3 regions of the Halorhodospira sp. 9622 genome follow, and region 2 is predicted to be linked to each of the others. Evidence: predicted binding sites of a transcription regulator. Region 2 holds the regulator's gene; each other region holds the start of a gene.
What was found. The regulator sigma-54, encoded in region 2, starts transcription at its own class of promoters, with help from an activator protein. The targets are predictions, from matches to a motif close to TGGCANGNTNCNTGCTT.

Region 1: rsxA (electron transport complex subunit RsxA) is a predicted target of sigma-54. The motif match lies at 3,892-3,908, and genes of this name have one in related genera.
Region 3: LRG07_RS06125 (putative urea ABC transporter substrate-binding protein) is a predicted target of sigma-54. The motif match lies at 3,752-3,768, and genes of this name have one in related genera.

Annotation. Positions count from the first base shown of each region.
Region 1 covers NZ_JAJNRE010000009.1:80,461-86,469, forward strand. The annotation lists gene nifV (homocitrate synthase) at 1-26, opposite strand, end outside; gene LRG07_RS07095 (nitrogen fixation protein NifQ) at 26-619, opposite strand; gene nifB (nitrogenase cofactor biosynthesis protein NifB) at 616-1,671, opposite strand; gene nifA (nif-specific transcriptional activator NifA) at 1,859-3,436, opposite strand; gene rsxA (electron transport complex subunit RsxA) at 3,953-4,537, shown strand; gene LRG07_RS07115 (RnfABCDGE type electron transport complex subunit B) at 4,542-5,087, shown strand; gene rsxC (electron transport complex subunit RsxC) at 5,077-6,009, shown strand, end outside.
Region 2 covers NZ_JAJNRE010000012.1:67,178-73,186, reverse strand. The annotation lists gene LRG07_RS08520 (HAD family hydrolase) at 1-483, shown strand, start outside; gene lptC (LPS export ABC transporter periplasmic protein LptC) at 487-1,050, shown strand; gene lptA (lipopolysaccharide transport periplasmic protein LptA) at 1,037-1,564, shown strand; gene lptB (LPS export ABC transporter ATP-binding protein) at 1,569-2,294, shown strand; gene LRG07_RS08500 (RNA polymerase factor sigma-54) at 2,335-3,789, shown strand; gene hpf (ribosome hibernation-promoting factor, HPF/YfiA family) at 3,832-4,158, shown strand; gene LRG07_RS08490 (PTS sugar transporter subunit IIA) at 4,202-4,672, shown strand; gene LRG07_RS08485 (HPr kinase/phosphorylase) at 4,645-5,190, shown strand; gene rapZ (RNase adapter RapZ) at 5,187-6,009, shown strand, end outside.
Region 3 covers NZ_JAJNRE010000008.1:9,993-16,001, reverse strand. The annotation lists gene cysD (sulfate adenylyltransferase subunit CysD) at 1-119, shown strand, start outside; gene cysN (sulfate adenylyltransferase subunit CysN) at 122-2,035, shown strand; gene LRG07_RS06130 (RtcB family protein) at 2,052-3,512, opposite strand; guanidine-I (ykkC/yxkD leader) riboswitch at 3,852-3,954, shown strand; gene LRG07_RS06125 (putative urea ABC transporter substrate-binding protein) at 4,008-5,099, shown strand; gene LRG07_RS06120 (ABC transporter permease) at 5,159-5,983, shown strand; gene LRG07_RS06115 (ATP-binding cassette domain-containing protein) at 5,980-6,009, shown strand, end outside.

The DNA.
Region 1 (6,009 bases), on a different contig from region 2:
GTATCGTCGATCACCACCGCGCCCATCACTCCTCCGGCCCGAAGCACTCGGCGAAATCGCTGCAGGCGTCGCAGGACGGCGCCCGGCACGTATAGATTCCGGTCTCTTCACACAACCGCTTGTACAGGAACTTCTTCCACTTCATGTCGCGGTCGTTCAACGCACAGAGCGCGGGGAAGGCGTCTTCCATCAACGCCGTGAGCTCCCCACGGGAGCGCAACCCCAGGTCCTGCCAGAGATGATCCCGGCCCAGACAGCCGGCGGCGACGATGCGCGCCAGCCAGCGCTCCGAGCGATCGGCGCCGCGGCGGTAGCGAAGCAGCAGGTCGGCGACATCCGCCTGCTCGTCGGCCAGCGGTTGCGAGAGCGTCGTCGGCTCGGGGAACGGGGTCACCGCGCCCACACTGGGAAAGTGGCGGCCCATCATGGCCACGTACTCGCCCGGCTCCAGACCCATCCACGCCGGCAGGACGCTCTCGCCGCTGAGCCAGGCGGCCACCAGCCGGCCCAGCGCGCGATCATTGGGCAGGCCGGTGGCCTCGGCCAACAGCCCGCCGCAGGTGTAGGGGGCAAAGGCCCGCCCATCGGGCTCGGGCGGCAGCGAATGGGTGCGGTTCATGGCGTACCCTCCTCTTCCCGCAGCTGCTCCTCCAGCTCCTGCCAGGTGGCCTGCTGGCGTCGGCGCACGGCCTCCGGATCCAGCGACCGGCCCGCTACCCGGGCCCGGCTGAACTCCGCCCCGCGGTCCTCGCCGATCAGCCCGGCGGCATCGGCACGGCACTGCTGGCAGTGGCTCATCACCGCGATATCACTGGCGCAGGCGGCCCGCAGGCCGAGCAGCTCGGCGTCGCTCGGACCGCGCTGGCCGATCTCGCCGAAGTAGGTACCGTGGCTGGGGTCGGAGATCAGGGGCATGACGTTGTGCAGGAACGCCCCGCGCTGGCGGACCGCCCGGGAAACGACAGGTAGATGCTGATGGTTGATCCCGGGGATGGCCACCGAGTTGACCTTGACCAGCACGCCGCGGGCGGCCAGCGCCTCGATGCCGGCGAGCTGGCGCTGCACGAGGATCCGGGCGGCCTCCAGGCCACGCCGGCGCCGGTGCTCAAAGAGGATCGAGGGGTGGATGCGCGCGCCGATCTCCGGGTCGATGGCGTTGACCGTCACCGTGACGTGCTCCACCTCGAGGGCCACCAGATCGTCCACGTAGTCGGGCAGCGCCAGGCCGTTGGTGGACAGGCACAGGCGCAGCTGGGGAGCCACCTCGCGGATGCGCTCGAAGGTCTCGAAGGTGCGGCGCGGGTTGGCCAGGGCGTCGCCCGGTCCGGCGATGCCCACCACCGACAGCTGCGGGATTTCATGGGCCACCGCCAGGGTCTTGGCCGCGGCCTCCTCCGGAGTGAGCACCTCGGAAACCACGCCGGGGCGGGACTCGTTGGCGCAGTCGTACTTGCGATTGCAGTAGTTGCACGAGAGGTTGCACCCCGGGGCAACGGCCACGTGCAGCCGCGCGAAGTGGTGGTGGGCACGCTCGGAGTAGCAGGGGTGGTCCCGGACCTTGGCGCGCAGCGCCTCGGGCAGGTGCTCGAGCCCGTCGCCGGGCGCCCCCTCGCCACCGACGCCGGGGCAGCCGGCGGCGGGGTCGCAGGTGGTGGAGCCGGATGCGTCCATTGTCTCTCCCTCCGTCGGGACCGGAGCCGCGCTCCGGTCGGGCCTGCCCGCTCTTTTGCAAACCTCGTGCCGGATCACGGGAGCGGCCAACCGCCCGTCTCGCCGTGCCTCCCGCCGCGGCATTCGCCGCGCGTGTCGCAAACCCCACACAGCCGCGTGTCGCGTCCGCCACGCCGCCAGCAACGGCTCATAGGCTCTTGACCGGGATGTCGAGGGTCTTGATCCGGTAGGCGATCTGCCGCGGCGTCATGCCCAGCAACCGCGCCGCCTTGGCCTGCACCCAACCGGTGCGCTCCAGCGCGGCGATGACCCGCTCGCGCTCGTCCAGGTTGGGGTCGTTCGGGTCCGGGGCCGCCGGCCCGGCGGGTAGCACCCCGCTCTCGACGGCCGGCGAACCGTCCTCGGGGATCCCGGCCAGGATCACGGCCTCCTGGTCGATGCGGCCGTCCTCGCTCATGATCGCCGCCCGCTCCAGGGCGTTCTCCAGTTCGCGAACATTGCCCGGCCAGTGGTAGCGCATCAGCGTGCGGATGGCGTCGTCGGAGATCTCCAGCGCCCGCTCCTGGTTGCTGGCGATGCGCCCGACGAGGAACCGGACCAGCTCCGGGATGTCCTCGAGGCGCTCGCGCAGCGCCGGCATGGTGATGGTCATCACGTTGAGCCGGTAGTAGAGGTCCTCGCGGAACTCCCCGGCGGCCACCGCCGCCTCCAGATCGCGGTTGGTGGCGGCGAGCACGCGCACGTCCACCCGCCGGGTCCGGGTGCTGCCCACCCGCTCGAACTCCCCCTCCTGCAGGACCCGCAGCAGCTTCGCCTGGAAGGCCGGGGAGATCTCGCCCATCTCATCGAGGAAGATGGTGCCGCCGTCGGCCTGCTCGAAGCGCCCCACCCGGCTCTGCACAGCGCCGGTGAAGGCGCCTTTCTCGTGGCCGAAGAGCTCGCTCTCGAGCAGGCTGTCGGGCAGCGCCGCGCAGTTGAGCTTGACAAAGGGCGCGTCGGCCCGGGGCGAGTTGTAGTGGATGGCGTTGGCCAACAGCTCCTTGCCGGTGCCGGACTCACCGCGCAGCAGCACCGTAGTGCTCCACTGCGCCACCCGACGCACCTGCTCGAAGACCCGGCGGATAGCCGGGGTCCGGCCGATGACGTTCTCGAAGCCGTAGCTCTCCTGCACCTCCCGGCGCAGGCGGTCGCGCTCATCGACGATGGCCGCCTGCTCACGGTCAACCTCGGTGGCCAGGCGGACCGTCTGTGCGACCAGGTTGGCGACCATCTGCATGAACCGAGAGCGCTCGGCCAGCAGCGCGCCCTCGTCGGCGGCGGGCTGGGCGGCGAGCACGCCCACCGGCGGGTCCTGCTCGCCGGGGCCGTTGATGGGTACACCGATGAACGGCAGATCCGGATCGTAGAGGCCGAGCCGATCGAGGAAGCGCGGCTCCTCGGAGATGCGCCGCACGATCAGCGGCTCGGCGTGATTGAGGATCTCGCCAACGATCCCCTCGCCCGGCCGGTAGGCGACCTCATTGGCGGGGCTCTGCCCGTACAGCGCGCGGACGATGGTCTCGCGGCGGACGGGGTCGCGCAGGGCGACCATCCCGGAGTGCATATCGGCGTGCTCGTGGAGCACCTCCAGGACGGCCTGAAGGCTCTCGCGCAGGTCGAGACTGCGCGAGAGCACCCGGCTGACCTGGTACAGCGCCTCGAGCTGGGCCTCGACCAGTTCGGCCCGGGCGCGTTCTCGGGGGCCGACGGACGTGGGGTTCTCCATGAATACTCCCCTCCGCTAGGTGCATCGGTTTTGGCTGGCCCAGATGGGATCAGGGGCCCCAAGGCGTCATTGAACGCGCCGAGCATCGCAGCCCCGGCAGGGGTTCGGCGCGAACCTTTACGGGTTCGCGCCGATCAGCGCGCAGCCACAGCGAAGCGTGCTCTGCGCGCGGCCCTGCCGGGGTGAGAAGCGCAGGAGACCCGCAGGGCGCGTTCGTCAGACGCCTTGGGGCCCCCTGACCCCATCTGGGCCGAGCAAAACCGTTGCAACTCCCGTTCCAGACAGCCGGCGAACCGTCGACCCCCGTTTGTCGCGTTTCTCACAGTGATTCACGGAAGGTGATGCTTTTGTCGCCTGTGCCACATCGGTGCAGCGGCACCTCTTTGGTGCAAACGGGCGAGGTTCGAACGGGATCACGCGGGGTTGCGGGACCGTGGTGCTCGAAGGGTACCGGCTGGCACGGCTGATGCTTGACCCGTAGCGAACGCCGCCGACGGGCCGGGAAAGGGAAAGAGGATGACGGAATACCTGCTACTGCTGCTCGGCGTCGCCCTGGTGAACAATGTGGTCCTGACCCAGTTCCTGGGGCTGTGCCCGTTCATGGGTGTGTCGAACCGACTGGATACCGCCCTGGGCATGGGCCTGGCCACCACCTTCGTACTCACGTTGGCGGCGGCGGCCGGGTGGGTGATCGAGCACGCCCTGCTCATCCCCCTGGACCTGGAGTTCCTGCGCATCCTCAGCTTCATCCTCGTCATCGCCGGGACCGTGCAGTTCACCGAGATGGCCGTCGCCCGGGTCAGCCCCGCCCTGCACCAGGTTCTGGGCGTCTTCCTGCCGCTGATCACCACCAACTGCGCCGTGCTCGGCGTGGCCCTGCTCAACATCCAGGAAGCGCACACGTTCGCCGAGAGCCTGGTCTTCGGCGTCGGAGCGGCGCTCGGTTTCACGCTGGTTCTGGTCCTGTTCGCCGGCCTGCGCGAGCGGCTGGCCACGGCGGCGGTACCGGCCGCCTTTGCCGGTGCCCCCATCGGCTTCGTGGTCGCCGGGCTGCTGTCGCTGGCGTTCATGGGACTGACCGGACTGCCCGAAGGAGGGTGAGGCGATGTATGCAGCGATGCTGGTTCTGACCGGGATGGCGCTGGTGATCGGGTTCCTGCTGGCCGTGGCCGCGCAGTATCTAAAGCCGCCGCCGGACGAGACCGCCGAGGAGGTGGAGCGCGTCCTGCCCGGTACCAACTGCGGCCAGTGCGGCCTGCCCGGCTGCAGCGTCGGCGCCCGGGCCGTGGCCGCCGGCGAGCTGCCGGTGAACTTCTGCCCGCCCGGCGGTCGCGCCGTGGCCGAGGAGATTGCCCGGATCACCGGGCAGCCGCTGGTCCTGGAAGACGGCGACGACGGCGTCCGCCGGGTGGCGCGGGTCACCCGCGAGGACCTGTGCACCGGCTGCCTGAAGTGCATCAAGGCCTGCCCCACCGATGCGGTCATCGGCGCACCCAAGCAGATCCACGGGGTATTGCCCGAGGCGTGTTCCGGCTGCACGGCGTGCATCGACGTCTGCGCCACCGGCGCGCTGGAGATGGTCCCGGAGCCGGTCACCCTGGCCAATTGGCGCTGGCCGCGACCGACGGAGGCCTGCGACCGTGCTGCTTAGCAAACCAAAGATCATCCGCGGCGGCGTACGCACCGAGTCGCGCAAGCAATCCACCGCAGAGGCCCCGCTGGAACCCCTGCGGGCCGGGCAGCGGCTCTACGTCTCGCTGGCCCAGCACATCGGCGCGCCCGCCCTGCCGGCGGTCGCACCGGGCCAGGACGTCGCCAAGGGGCAGTGCATCGGCACGCCGGAAGCCGGCCTCTCGGCCGCCGTCCACGCCCCCACCTCGGGCCGGGTGGTGGCCATTGACCGCCATCCGGCGCCGCACCCCTCGGGGCTGACCGTCCCCACCGTGATCATCGAACCCGACGGCGAGGAGCGCTGGGCGCCGCAGCTGCCGGACCCGATGACCGCGCCGGCCGGGCAGCTCGACCCTATGGCCATCGCCACCCGGGTGGCCGAGGCGGGCATCGTCGGCATGGGGGGCGCCGCCTTCCCGGCGGCGGTCAAGCTCGGCGCCGGGCAGCCGGTGGCCACCCTGATCCTCAACGGCGGTGAGTGCGAGCCGTACCTGACCTGCGACGACCGCCTGATGCGCGAGCGCGCCGCCGGGATCATCGACGGCGCCCAGCTGATGGCCCGCGCCCTGGGAGCCGAGCGCACCGCCATCGGGGTCGAGGACAACAAGCCGGAGGCCATCCACGCCCTGCGCCGCGCCACCGACGCCCTGGGCGGCCCCGACGTGGTGCCGGTGCCGAGCCTCTGGCCCCAGGGCTCGGAAAAACACCTGATCTACACGCTGACCGGCTGCGAGGTACCCGCCGGGGCGCGGGCGGCGGATATCGGCGTGGTGGTGCACAACGTCGGCACCGCCTACGCCGTCCACCGCGCCGCCCGCCACGGCCGACCGCTGATCAGCCGTCCGGTCACCGTCGGCGGCGGCGCCGTGGCCGAGCCGACGAACTTCGAGGTGCCCCTGGGT
Region 2 (6,009 bases):
CTGTTCGACGTCGATGGCGTCCTTACCGACGGGACCGTCTTCGTCGGCGGCAGCGGTGAGCCGCTGCAGGCGTTCCACATCCACGACGGGAAGGGGCTGCGCATGCTCCAGGACGCCGGTATCGAGGTGGGCTGGATCACCGCCCGCGGGGGGCACTCGGTCATGCGCCGGGCCGAGGAGCTCGGGGTCCGCCACGTCCTGCGTGGCCGCTCGGACAAGGGCGACGCCCTGACCGAGGTGGCCGAGCGCCTCGGGCTCGCCCCGGAGGCGTGCGCCTACACCGGTGACGACCTGATCGACCTGCCGGCGATCCGCCGGGCCGGTTTCGGGGTCGCCGTGGCCGACGGCCACCCCCAGCTGCACGCCCAGGCCGACTGGGTCACTGCACGCCCCGGGGGGCGCGGCGCCGTGCGCGAGGTGGCCGAGCTGATCCTGCACGCCCAGGGCCACCTTGAACCGATGCTGCGCCGGGCGGAAGGCTGAGCCATGCGCCGCGGCTCCCTCTACCCCCTAGCAGCCCTCGCCCTGACCGTCCTCCTCGGTCTGCTGCTTACCCGCGACCCGGCGCCGCCGGCCCCGGAGACCGCTGCCCCTCCCGAAGAGCGCCCGGACTTCTTCCTCGAGGGGTTTACCATGGTTGATTTCGACGAGCAGGGGCAGCGCCGTGCGGCCCTTTCCGGGCGCACCGGCGAGCACTTCCCCGGCCGCGGCGAGCTCGAGATCATCGACCCCGACCTGCGCATGCGCTCTCGCGACGGCGTCCTCTGGGAGGCCCGCGCCCCCTTCGGCATCGCCGAACGCGAGGGCGGGGAAGTCCGCCTGTTCGAAGAGGTGGACATCCGTCGTCCGGCCCAGCAGGCGCGTCCGCCGCTGGATATCAACACCCACAACCTGCTGGTGGACCTGCGCGCCGGCGAGGCGCGCACCGTCGAGGCGGTCACCGCTCGCGAGCCGGCCGGCACCCTGCGCGGAACCGGGATGACCCTGGATTACCGCGCGGATCGCCTGCGCCTGCACGCCGACGTCCGGGGGTCGTATGGAGCGTACTGACGCCGCCAGCCGTATCCGCGTGGGACTGCTCGTCGCCGCGACCCTGCTCGCCGCTGCCCTGCCGGCAACGGCCGTGGGCCAGCGCGACGAGGCACCGATCGAACTGGAGGCCGACCGGGTGGATGTCGACGCGGTCGCCGGAGTCAGCGTCTACGAGGGCGACGCCGTGCTCACGCGGGGCGAGATGCGCATCACCGGGGATCGCATGGAGGTCTACACCGACGAGGACGGCGACCTGAGCCACGTCTACGTCGACGGCACGCCGGCCACCTACCGCGACCACCCCGAGAACCAGCCTCGCCCCGTGCATGCCGAGGCGAAACGCATGGAGTACTACTCCCGCGGTCCCGAACGTGCCCATTTCCAGGGCGATGCACATCTCTGGCAGGGGGATGATCAAGTCACCGCCGAGACCATCGACGTCGACCTGGAGGGGCAGGTCATGAAGGCCCGCGGCGCCGAGGGGCAGCGGGCGCGGACCATCCTGTATCCGGCACGGCGCGAGGAGGAATGACCCGTTGGTGACGCTGCGCGCGGAGGGGCTGAGCAAGCGCTATCGCGGCCGCACCGTGGTCAACGGCGCGGGGCTGGAGGTCGCCGACGGTGAGATCGTCGGCCTGCTCGGCCCCAACGGGGCCGGCAAGACCACGTGCTTTTACATGGTCGTCGGCCTGGTGCAGGCCGACGAGGGGCGAATCACCCTGGAAGGCGACGACCTCACTCGGTTGCCCATTCACGCCCGGGCCCGATTGGGCATCGGCTACCTCCCCCAGGAACCCTCGGTCTTTCGTAAACTGAGCGTTGCGGATAACGTACGGGCCATCCTGCAGCTGCGCGACGACCTGGACGGCACTGAGCGCGAGCAGGAGCTGGATCGCCTGCTCGAGGAGTTCGGCGTGACCCACGTGCGCGACTCCCCGGGGATCGCCCTGTCCGGGGGCGAGCGCCGGCGCGTGGAGATCGCCCGCGCCCTCGCGGCGAATCCGCGGTTCATACTGCTTGATGAGCCATTCGCCGGGGTCGACCCCATCTCGGTGGGCGAGATCCAGCGGATCGTCCGCCAGCTGGCGCAACGGGGTATCGGCGTGCTGATCACCGACCATAACGTGCGCGAGACGCTGGGCATCGTGCAACGCGCCTACATCCTCAGTGACGGCGAGGTGCTGGCCGCCGGGGACGCCGAGAGCGTGCTGGCCAACCCGCGGGTACGCGAGGTGTACCTGGGCGAGGACTTCCGCCTGTGAGTGACGGACTACGGATGCTTCAAGCACAACGGACACGGCCATGAAGCAGTCGCTTCAGCTACGCATCGGTCAGCAGCTGACCATGACCCCGCAGCTGCAGCAGGCCATCCGGCTGCTGCAGCTCTCCAGCCTGGAGCTGCGCACCGAGATCCAGCAGGCCCTGGAGTCGAACTTCATGCTCGAGCTCGATGAGGAGGCCGAGCCCGGGCAGGAGCAGGAGCAGCAGGAAACGGAACCCCACGAGGACGAGGCACCGGCCAGCGAACCCGCCGGCGAGGACATCCCCGAAGACCTGCCCCTGGACACCTCCTGGGACGACATCTACGACGGCAGCACGGCACTGAGCGCCCCCGGCGACGAGGGTGCGCAGCGCGACACCCTCGACAACCGGCCGGCCGCCTCCGACAGCCTCCAGCAGCACCTGCACGCGCAGATCGAGCTCGAGGCCTTCTCCGCCCGGGAGCGCTCCATCGCCGAGGTCATCGTCGACGCCGTCGGCGACGACGGCTACCTGACCCAGAGCACCGAGGATCTGCTGGCCGGCTGTCCGGCCGACGAGCAAGTCAGCGCCGAGGAGCTAGAGGCGGTCCTGCAGCGTGTCCAGCGGCTCGACCCGACCGGCGTTGCCGCCCGCGACCCTCAGGAAGCGCTGTGCGTCCAGCTCGAGCAGCTTCCCGAGGACACGCCCTGGCGTGCGGAGGCGCAGCACGCCCTCCTCCACCACCTGGAGCTCATCGCCGAACGCCGCCATGACGACCTGGGCCGCGCCCTGGGGGTCGGCGAAGATGCCCTCGGCGGCATCCTCGGTCTGATCCAGAGCCTCGATCCACGCCCGGGCTCGCAGATCAGCGACACAACCCCGGACTACATCATCCCCGATGTCCTCGTCGTGCGCCGCGACGGCGTCTGGCAGGTGGAACTCAACGGCGAGACCGCCCCCCGCTTGCGCGTCAACGCGTATTACGCCAGCCTGATCCGCAGAGCGGACCGCAGCGCGGACAACCACTGCCTGCGCAACCATCTCCAAGAGGCGCGCTGGCTGATCAAGAGCCTGCGCAGCAGGAACGAGACCTTGCTGAAAGTGGCCAGCGCCATCGTAGAGCGGCAACAGGGGTTCCTCGACCACGGCGAGGAGGCGATGCAACCACTGGTTCTGCGCGAGATCGCCGAGGCGGTGGAGATGCACGAGTCCACCATCTCCCGCATCACCACCAACAAGTACATGCACACCCCGCGGGGCACCTTCGAGTTCAAGTACTTTTTCTCGAGCCACGTGCAGACCAGCGACGGCGGAGAGGCTTCGGCGACGGCGATCCGGGCGCGGATCCGCCGGCTGATCGCCGAGGAGGATCGGGCAAAACCGCTGAGTGACAGCGCGATTGCGCGTATCCTTCATGAGGAGGGGATCCAGGTGGCGCGTCGGACGGTCGCCAAGTACCGGGAGTCCCTGTCCATCGCATCGTCGGCGGAGCGCAGGGAGGCCCGGGGGCGCTGAGGCCCCCGGCTCCGCCGGCGGCAAAGGGGTTCAGGAGGCGGTATGCAGATCAAGCTCAGTGGGCATCATGTCGAGATCACCCCGGCCCTCCGGGCGCATGTGAACGAGAAGATGCAACGCATCCAGCGCCACTTCGACCACGTCATCGATACCGAGGTGATCCTCACGGTGGAGAAGAAGCAGCAGAAGGCCGAGTCGGTCATCCACATCGGGGGTGGCGGCGGGCGCGTTTTTGCCGATGCCATCGAGGAGGATCTCTATGCAGCCATTGACGTGCTCGTGGACAAGCTTGACCGTCAGGTCCTGAAACACAAAGAGAAGGCCGTCGATCAGCGACGGCAGGGCGCGTCCCTCAAGGCCAACTTTTAAGGCGGCGGGACGCGGTTCAGCGGGCCAGCCGATCGGACACTCCATGGACATCGAGCAACTCATCACGCCGGAACGTGTTCGCTGCGAGAGCGGCATCGAGGACAAGGAGCAGGTGCTCCTGCGCATAGGCGAGCTGATCGGGGCCAGCGGCGACGGCCTCGACGCCCGGGAGATCAGCAACCGGTTGCTGGCCCGTGAGCGACTGGGCAGCACGGGCCTGGGGCACGGCGTCGCCGTGCCCCACGCCCGCATCGACGGGATCGACCGCGCCATCGGGGCCCTCATCCGCCTGGACCGGGGCATCGATTTCGACGCCTTCGACAAGGCACCGGTGGACCTGCTCTTCGCCCTCGTCGTACCCGAGCACTTCACCGACGAGCACCTGCAGATCCTCGCCAGCCTTGCCGAGATGTTCAGCGACAGCAGCCTGTGCGAGCGGCTGCGCCGCTCCTCGGACGGGGACGAGCTGCAGATGGCCCTGCGCGAATGGCAGTCGCACGCCGACCCATCGTGAACGCGGCCGGGAACCGGCCGGTCATCCCCGGCCTGCTGATGGCGGTCCACGGCCGCGGGATCCTGCTGGAGGGCCCCAGCGGCGTGGGCAAGAGCGACGCCGCCCTGGCGCTGCTCGACCGTGGTCACGCCCTGGTGGCCGACGACGCCGTACAGCTGCGCCGCGACGGTGACCGCCTGCTCGGCGCCGGTCCGCAGCAGGGGCGGGGGCTGCTCTACCTGCGCGACCTCGGCCTGGTGGACATCACCGAACTCTACGGCCCCGCGGCGCTGCGCAGCGAGACCGCCGTGGCTCTGTGCATCCAGCTCCAGCGCGCTCCCGGCCCCACCGAAGCCGAGGCCGCCCTGCACGGCCGGCGCGATCACCGCGAACTGCTCGGCCTGGCCCTACCCCGGGTGACCCTGACCGACAGCGAACGCCGGCCGCTGGCGCCGCTGATCGAGGCCGCCGCCGGCCGCCTCGTCGCGGAGGTCGCAACACACCAGCGCAGCGGCCGGAACCACGGGGTGCCGGCATGAGCGAACTGCGCCTGATCGTGGTCAGCGGCCTGTCGGGCTCGGGCAAGAGCGTCGCCCTGCACACCCTGGAAGACGCCGGTTACTACTGCATCGATAACCTGCCAGTGAGCCTGATCGGCGAGCTGGCCCGCTACGCGCAGAATCGCGACGCACCCACCGGCGAGCGCTTCGCGGTGGGGCTGGACGCCCGCAACCCGCCCCGCGACCTGCAGCGCCTGCCCGAGACGCTGACTGCGCTGCGCGAGCAGGGCATCGCCACCGAGGTGCTGTTCCTCTACGCCGAAGACGCCATCCTCATGCGCCGCTACAGCGAGACCCGGCGGCGCCACCCCCTCGCCGAGGGCGATCAGCCGCTGGCCGACGCCCTGCGCGCCGAGCGCGCCCTGCTCGAACCGCTGCGCGAGGTGGCCGACTGGAGTATCGACACCTCGCGGACCACGGTCCACGACCTGCGCGGGCTGATCTCCGAGCGGGTCGCGGGCGAGCGCAGCGGCGTGTCGGTGCTGGTCCAGTCCTTCGGCTTTAAGCACGGCATCCCCACGGACGCCGACTACGTCTTCGACGCCCGCTGCCTGCCCAATCCACACTGGGAGCCTCGGCTGCGCGCCTACACCGGCCGCGATGACAGCGTCCGCGCCTTCCTGGAGGCGCAGCCCGAAACCGAGACCCTGTTCGACCAGATCGACACGATGATTCGCCACTGGCTGCCGGTCCATCAGCAGTCAGGGCGCAGCTACCTGACCGTGGCCATCGGCTGCACCGGCGGGCAGCACCGTTCGGTCTACCTCGCCGAGCGGCTGGCCGCAGCACTGCAGGCTG
Region 3 (6,009 bases), on a different contig from region 2:
CCCTGCCGGAGATCATCCAGGAGATGCTGCTCACCCGCACCTCCGAGCGGCAGGGCCGGGTCATCGACCACGACTCGGCCGGGTCGATGGAAGAGAAAAAACGGCAGGGGTATTTCTGATCATGTCCCACGCCTCCGATCTGATCGCCACCGACATCGAGTCCTACCTCAAGCAGCACGAGCACAAGGATCTGCTGCGTTTTATCACCTGCGGCTCGGTGGACGACGGCAAGAGCACCTTCATCGGGCGGCTGCTCCACGACTCGGCGCTGGTCTACGAGGACCAGCTCGCCGCGGTACGCCAGGACTCGAGTCGCTACGGCACCACCGGCGACGACGTGGACCTGGCGCTGCTCGTCGATGGCCTGCAATCCGAGCGCGAGCAGGGCATCACCATCGACGTCGCCTACCGCTACTTCTCCACCGACAAGCGCAAGTTCATCATCGCCGACACCCCGGGCCACGAGCAGTACACCCGCAACATGGCCACCGGTGCCTCGACGGCGCAGCTGGCGGTGATCCTGGTCGACGCCCGCCACGGGGTGCAGGTGCAGACCCGCCGGCACAGCTACATCTGCGCGCTGCTGGGCATCCGCCACGTCGTGCTGGCCATCAACAAGATGGACCTGGTCGACTGGGATCAGGGCGCATTCGAGCGCATCCGTGACGAGTACACGGCCTTCGCGCGCCGGCTCGGCATCCCCGACGTGCGCTGCGTGCCGCTGTCCGCGCTCAAGGGCGACAACGTCGTCCACCGCAGCGAGCAGATGCCGTGGTACGACGGCCCGACGCTAATGGAATTTCTGGAGACGATCGAGGCCAAGGCCGACCGTAACCTGCGTGATCTGCGCCTGCCGGTGCAGACCGTGATCCGCCCCTCCCACGACTTCCGCGGCTTCGCCGGCACCCTGGCCGCCGGCACGGTCCGCCCCGGTGATGAGGTCGTCGCCCTACCCTCCGGGCTGCGCAGCCGCGTGGAGCGCGTGGTCACCTACGACGGCGACCTAGACGTGGCCTTCCCGCCGCAGTCGGTGACCGTCACGCTGGCCGACGAGATCGATATCTCCCGCGGCGACGTCCTCGCCAGCCCACGGCGACCGGCGACGGTGGACGACACCCTGGATGCGCGCATCGTGTGGATGGCCGAACAACCCCTGCTGCCCGGACGCCAGTACGACATCAAGCTGGGCACGGCCACCGTCCCGGCGGTGGTCGAGCGCATCCACCACCGCATCGACGTCAACACCCTCGAGCACCACCAGGCGGAGGAACTCGGGCTCAACGAGATCGGCCTGTGCCGCGTCCAGCTCTCGGCGCGGGTGCCGTTCGACCCCTACGAGGAGATCGCCAACACCGGCGCGTTCATCGTCATCGACCGGATGAGCCTGCACACCGTCGGCGCCGGCATGGTCACCCGCGCCGCCACCGAGGCCGCCGGCGCCGAGACCGACGTGCCGCGCCGCCAGCTGGCGCTGAGCAAGGCCCAGCGCGCCGGGCAGAAGGGCCAGCGGCCGTGCATCGTCTGGCTCACCGGCCTGTCCGGCTCGGGCAAGTCGAGCCTGGCCAACGCCCTGGAGCAGGCACTGTTTCGCCGCGGCTACCACAGCTACCTGATCGACGCCGGCAACGTCCGCCACGGCCTGAGCCACGACCTGGACTTCAGCCGGGACGCCCGGGCCGAGAACATCCGCCGCATCGCCGAGACGGCCACCATGTTCGTCGACGCCGGGCTGATCACCGTCTGCGCCAGCCTCTCGCCCTACCGCGACGACCGCGCCATGGTCCGCGAGCGGGTGGAGCCCGGCGAGTTCATCGAGGTGTACGTGGACGCCCCCATCGAGGCGTGCCGCGCTGCGGACCTGGACGGCCTCTACACCCGCGCCGACGCCGGCGAGATCCAGGGGCTGCCAGGCGTGGACATCCCCTACGAGGCGCCGGAGCAGCCCGAGGTCCACGTCGATACGGTGGCGGAGGATCTGGAGACCTCGGTTCGCCGGATCCTTGCCGCCCTGGAGGAGCGCGGGGTGCTGCGCTAGCCCGCCCCGCGCCTACCTACCCTTTGAGCACGCCGAGCGGACGCAGCCGGGCCACCCGGCGGCCGATGCCGGCGTGGGCGACCACGTCCACCACGTCGGCCACGTCCTTGTAGGCCTCGGCCAGCTCCTCGGCCACCGTATCCCGCGACGAGGCGCGCACCTCGATGCCGGCGGCGGCCAGCTCGGCATCCAGGTCCCGCCCCTTGGCCGCCCGCTTGGCCTGACGGCGGCTTAGCCGGCGCCCGGCGCCGTGGGCGCAGGAGCCGAAGGTCTCGGCGTAGGCGCCCTGGGTACCGAGCAGGACGTAGGAGTAGCGGGTCATGTCGCCGGGCAACAGCACCGGCTGCCCCAGCCCGCGCAGGTCCTCGGGCAGCTCCGGATGCCCCGGCGGGAAGGCGCGGGTGGCCCCCTTGCGGTGGACGCACAGCTCGCGCTCCTCGCCGTCGATCCGATGGCGCTCGAACTTGGCGATGTTGTGCGAGACGTCGTAGACCAGCTCCAGGTGTGCGGTCTCGCCGAGGACCTCGGCGAAGACCTGGCGCACTTGCTGGGTCATGGCCTGGCGGTTGACGTAGGCGAAGTTGGCGGCGGCCTGCATGGCCCCCAGGTAATCCCGGGCGGCGGAGCAGCTCAGCGGCGCACAGGCCAGCTGTCGGTCGGGCAGCTCGATGCTGTTGCGCCCGGTGATCCGCTCCATGGTCACCAGGAAGTCATCACAGACCTGGTGGCCGAGCCCGCGCGAGCCAGAGTGGATGAGCACGGTCAGCGTCCCCGCCTCCAGCCCCAGGCGCCGGGCAGCGGGCTCGTCGTAGACGGCGTCGACGCAGCCGATCTCGATGAAGTGGTTGCCGGAACCGACGGTGCCCACCTGATCCCGGCCGCGCTGGATGGCCCGATCGCTGACCGCCTCGGGGTCCGCACCGGGCAGCCGGCCACCGTCCTCGATCCGCCCCAGGTCCGCGGGCTCGCCCAGCCCCACCTCGACGGCCCACTCCGCCCCCTCGCGCAGCAGCCGGCGCATGTCCCGGTTGCGCAGCAGGGTATCGCTGTACCCCCGCCCCACGCCGGCCGGAATGCGCTCGAAGAGCCGATCCATCAGGCGCGGCAAGTGGGTGCCGAGCTCCTCGGCACGCAGGGGCGTGCGCAACAACCGGACCCCACAGTTGATGTCGTAGCCCACACCTCCGGGCGAGATCACGCCCCCCTGTGCCGGATCGAAGGCCGCCACGCCGCCGATGGGAAAACCGAACCCCCAGTGGATATCCGGCATGCCGATGGAACGACCCACCACCCCGGGCAGGCAGGCCACGTTGGCCACCTGGCGGACGGCCTCGGTGTCGCGGATATCCTCGATCAGGGCGTCGCTGGCGAAGATCAGCCCGTCGACCTGCATGCGCCCCTGCCGCGGCAGCCGCCAGCGGCACCCGTTGAGCCGTTCCAGCACCAGGCCATCGGTAGCCTCGATGTGTTTCGCCATGCCCGCCTCCTCAACGGTTGCTGCCGTGCCCCGTGATCCCGGGCCGATCCCAGCCCCCAAGGTCGCATGCCCGGCCAGCCTCGTCCTCCCCCCTCCGCAAGGTTAGACCCTCGGGCGCGCACCATGGCGGTGCATTCGCCCCGGGGTGGTGCCCCCGCATCGGGCGCGCGGACCGGGCTGACCGGGACGACCCGGCTGCCTCGGCCCGTAACTGACTGTTTCCCCATGCCTCGCCGACCTGGCCCGCGTCTTGCTTGTGGTACAGGCAGCGGCAGTATCGACCGCGAAGGGCTACGGCCCGGAGGATCCGGCCCGACGCGTCACCGCAGACAATCTGGCCAAAAGGGCGACTAGGGTTCCGTCCGCACATCCGCGGGGCCTGGTCCGAGAGTCGCCGACCTCTCTCAGGGGGGTTACACGGAGGGACAAAAGCCCGGGAGATCGCGATCGATGCTCCCGCTTTGTACCCAACGGCAACCCCGAGGGAGAGATCCCATGAGCCGCAACCAGCACCCCCTGCGCCAACGACTCAGCCACCTGTGTGCCGCCGCGGCCCTGTTTAGCACCGCCGCACTGCCCCTGGCCGCCTCGGCGGATGAACGCGACTCCTTCCGCATCGCCTGGAGCATCTACGTCGGCTGGATGCCCTGGGACTTCGGCGAGGCCGAGGGCATCGTCGACAAGTGGGCGGACAAGTACGACATCGAGATCGATGTGGTCCAGATCAACGACTACATCGAGTCGATCAACCTCTACACCGCCGGTTCCTTCGACGGCGTGACCCTGACCAACATGGACGCCCTGACCATCCCGGCGGCCAGCGGTGTCGACACCACCGCGCTGATCGCCGGCGACTTCTCCGACGGCAACGACGGCCTGGTGCTGAAAGGGACCGACGACCTGGCCGACGTCGAAGGGCAGCGCATCCACCTGGTGGAGCTGTCCGTCTCCCACTACCTGCTGGCCCGTGCCCTGGACTCGGTGGGGCTGAGCGAGCGGGACGTGCAGGTGGTCAACACCGCCGACGCCGACATCGTCGGTGCCTTCCGCTCGGACGACGTCCGCGCCGCCGTGGCGTGGAACCCGCAACTGGGGGAGATCCGCAACCACGAGGACGCCCACGTGGTGTTCGACTCCTCGGACATCCCCGGCGAGATCATCGACCTGCTCGGCGTGCGCACCGAGGTGCTGGAAGAGCACCCGGAACTCGGCAAGGCACTGACCGGGGCCTGGTACGAGATCATGGACGTCATGTCCGGCGACGATGTCGCCGGTGAGGCTGCCCGCACCGCCATGGCCGAGGAGGCCGGCACCGATCTGGCCGGCTACGAGGCGCAGCTCGCCTCCACCACCTTCTTCTACGACCCCGCCGAGGCGGTGGACTTCGTCACCAGCGAACAGCCCGCCGAGACCATGGAGAACGTCCGCCAGTTCGCCTACAAGCACGGGCTGCTCGGCGAGCGTGCCCCCAGCCCCGACTTCGTCGGCATCGAGCTGGCCGACGGCTCCACCCTGGGCGACGAGGCCAACGTCCAGTTGCGCTTCACCGACCGCTTCATGCGCAAGGCCGCTGAAGGCGAGCTGTAACGCCCCGCCCGGGGCGGATCAGCCCGCCCCGGGCCCCATCGGCAGCAGGAGCGTCATCCATGAAACGCCTGATCAACCGCCACCCGGGCCGGGTGGGAGGGGTCGCCTTGGCGATGCTCCCCTTCGTCCTCGCCCTGGTCGCCTACACCATCGCCTCGTCCCAGCGCCTGGCCGAGAACCCCAACGACCCGGTGCTGCCGTCGCTGATCACCCTGACCGAGTCCTTCCTGCGCCTGGCCACAGAGCAGAGCCGGCGCACCGGCGAGGTGCTGCTGTGGCTGGACACCGGCGCCAGCCTGACCCGGCTCGGGCTCGGCGTGGCCCTGGCCGCCGCCACGGGTCTGCTGGTCGGCGTCCTCAACGGCGCCCTGCCCTACGCCCGCCGCACCTTCGCCCCCTTCGTCACCGCCGTGGCCATGATCCCACCGCTGGCGGTCCTGCCCATCCTGTTCATCGCCTTCGGCGTCGGCGAGCTGGCCAAGGTGATGCTGATCGTCTTCGGCATCGCGCCGTTCATCATGCGCGACCTCCAGCAGCGGGTCGAAGAGCTGCCCCGCGAGCAGCTGATCAAGGCGCAGACCCTGGGCGCCTCCACCTGGCAGATCGTGCTGCGGGTGGTCCTGCCGCAGACCCTGCCGCGGCTGATCGACGCCACACGGCTGAGCCTCGGCGCCGCGTGGCTCTTTCTCATCGCCTCGGAGGCGATCGCCGCCACCGAGGGGCTCGGCTACCGGATCTTCCTGGTCCGGCGCTACCTGGACATGGAGACGATCCTCCCCTACGTGGCGTGGATCACCCTGCTCGCCTTCCTCATCGATCTGACCCTGCGCGGCGTCAATCGCTGGCTCTTCCCCTGGTATGCCGGAAGGAGCGCCCGCTCATGAGTGCCACCATCCGCCTGGAGAACGTC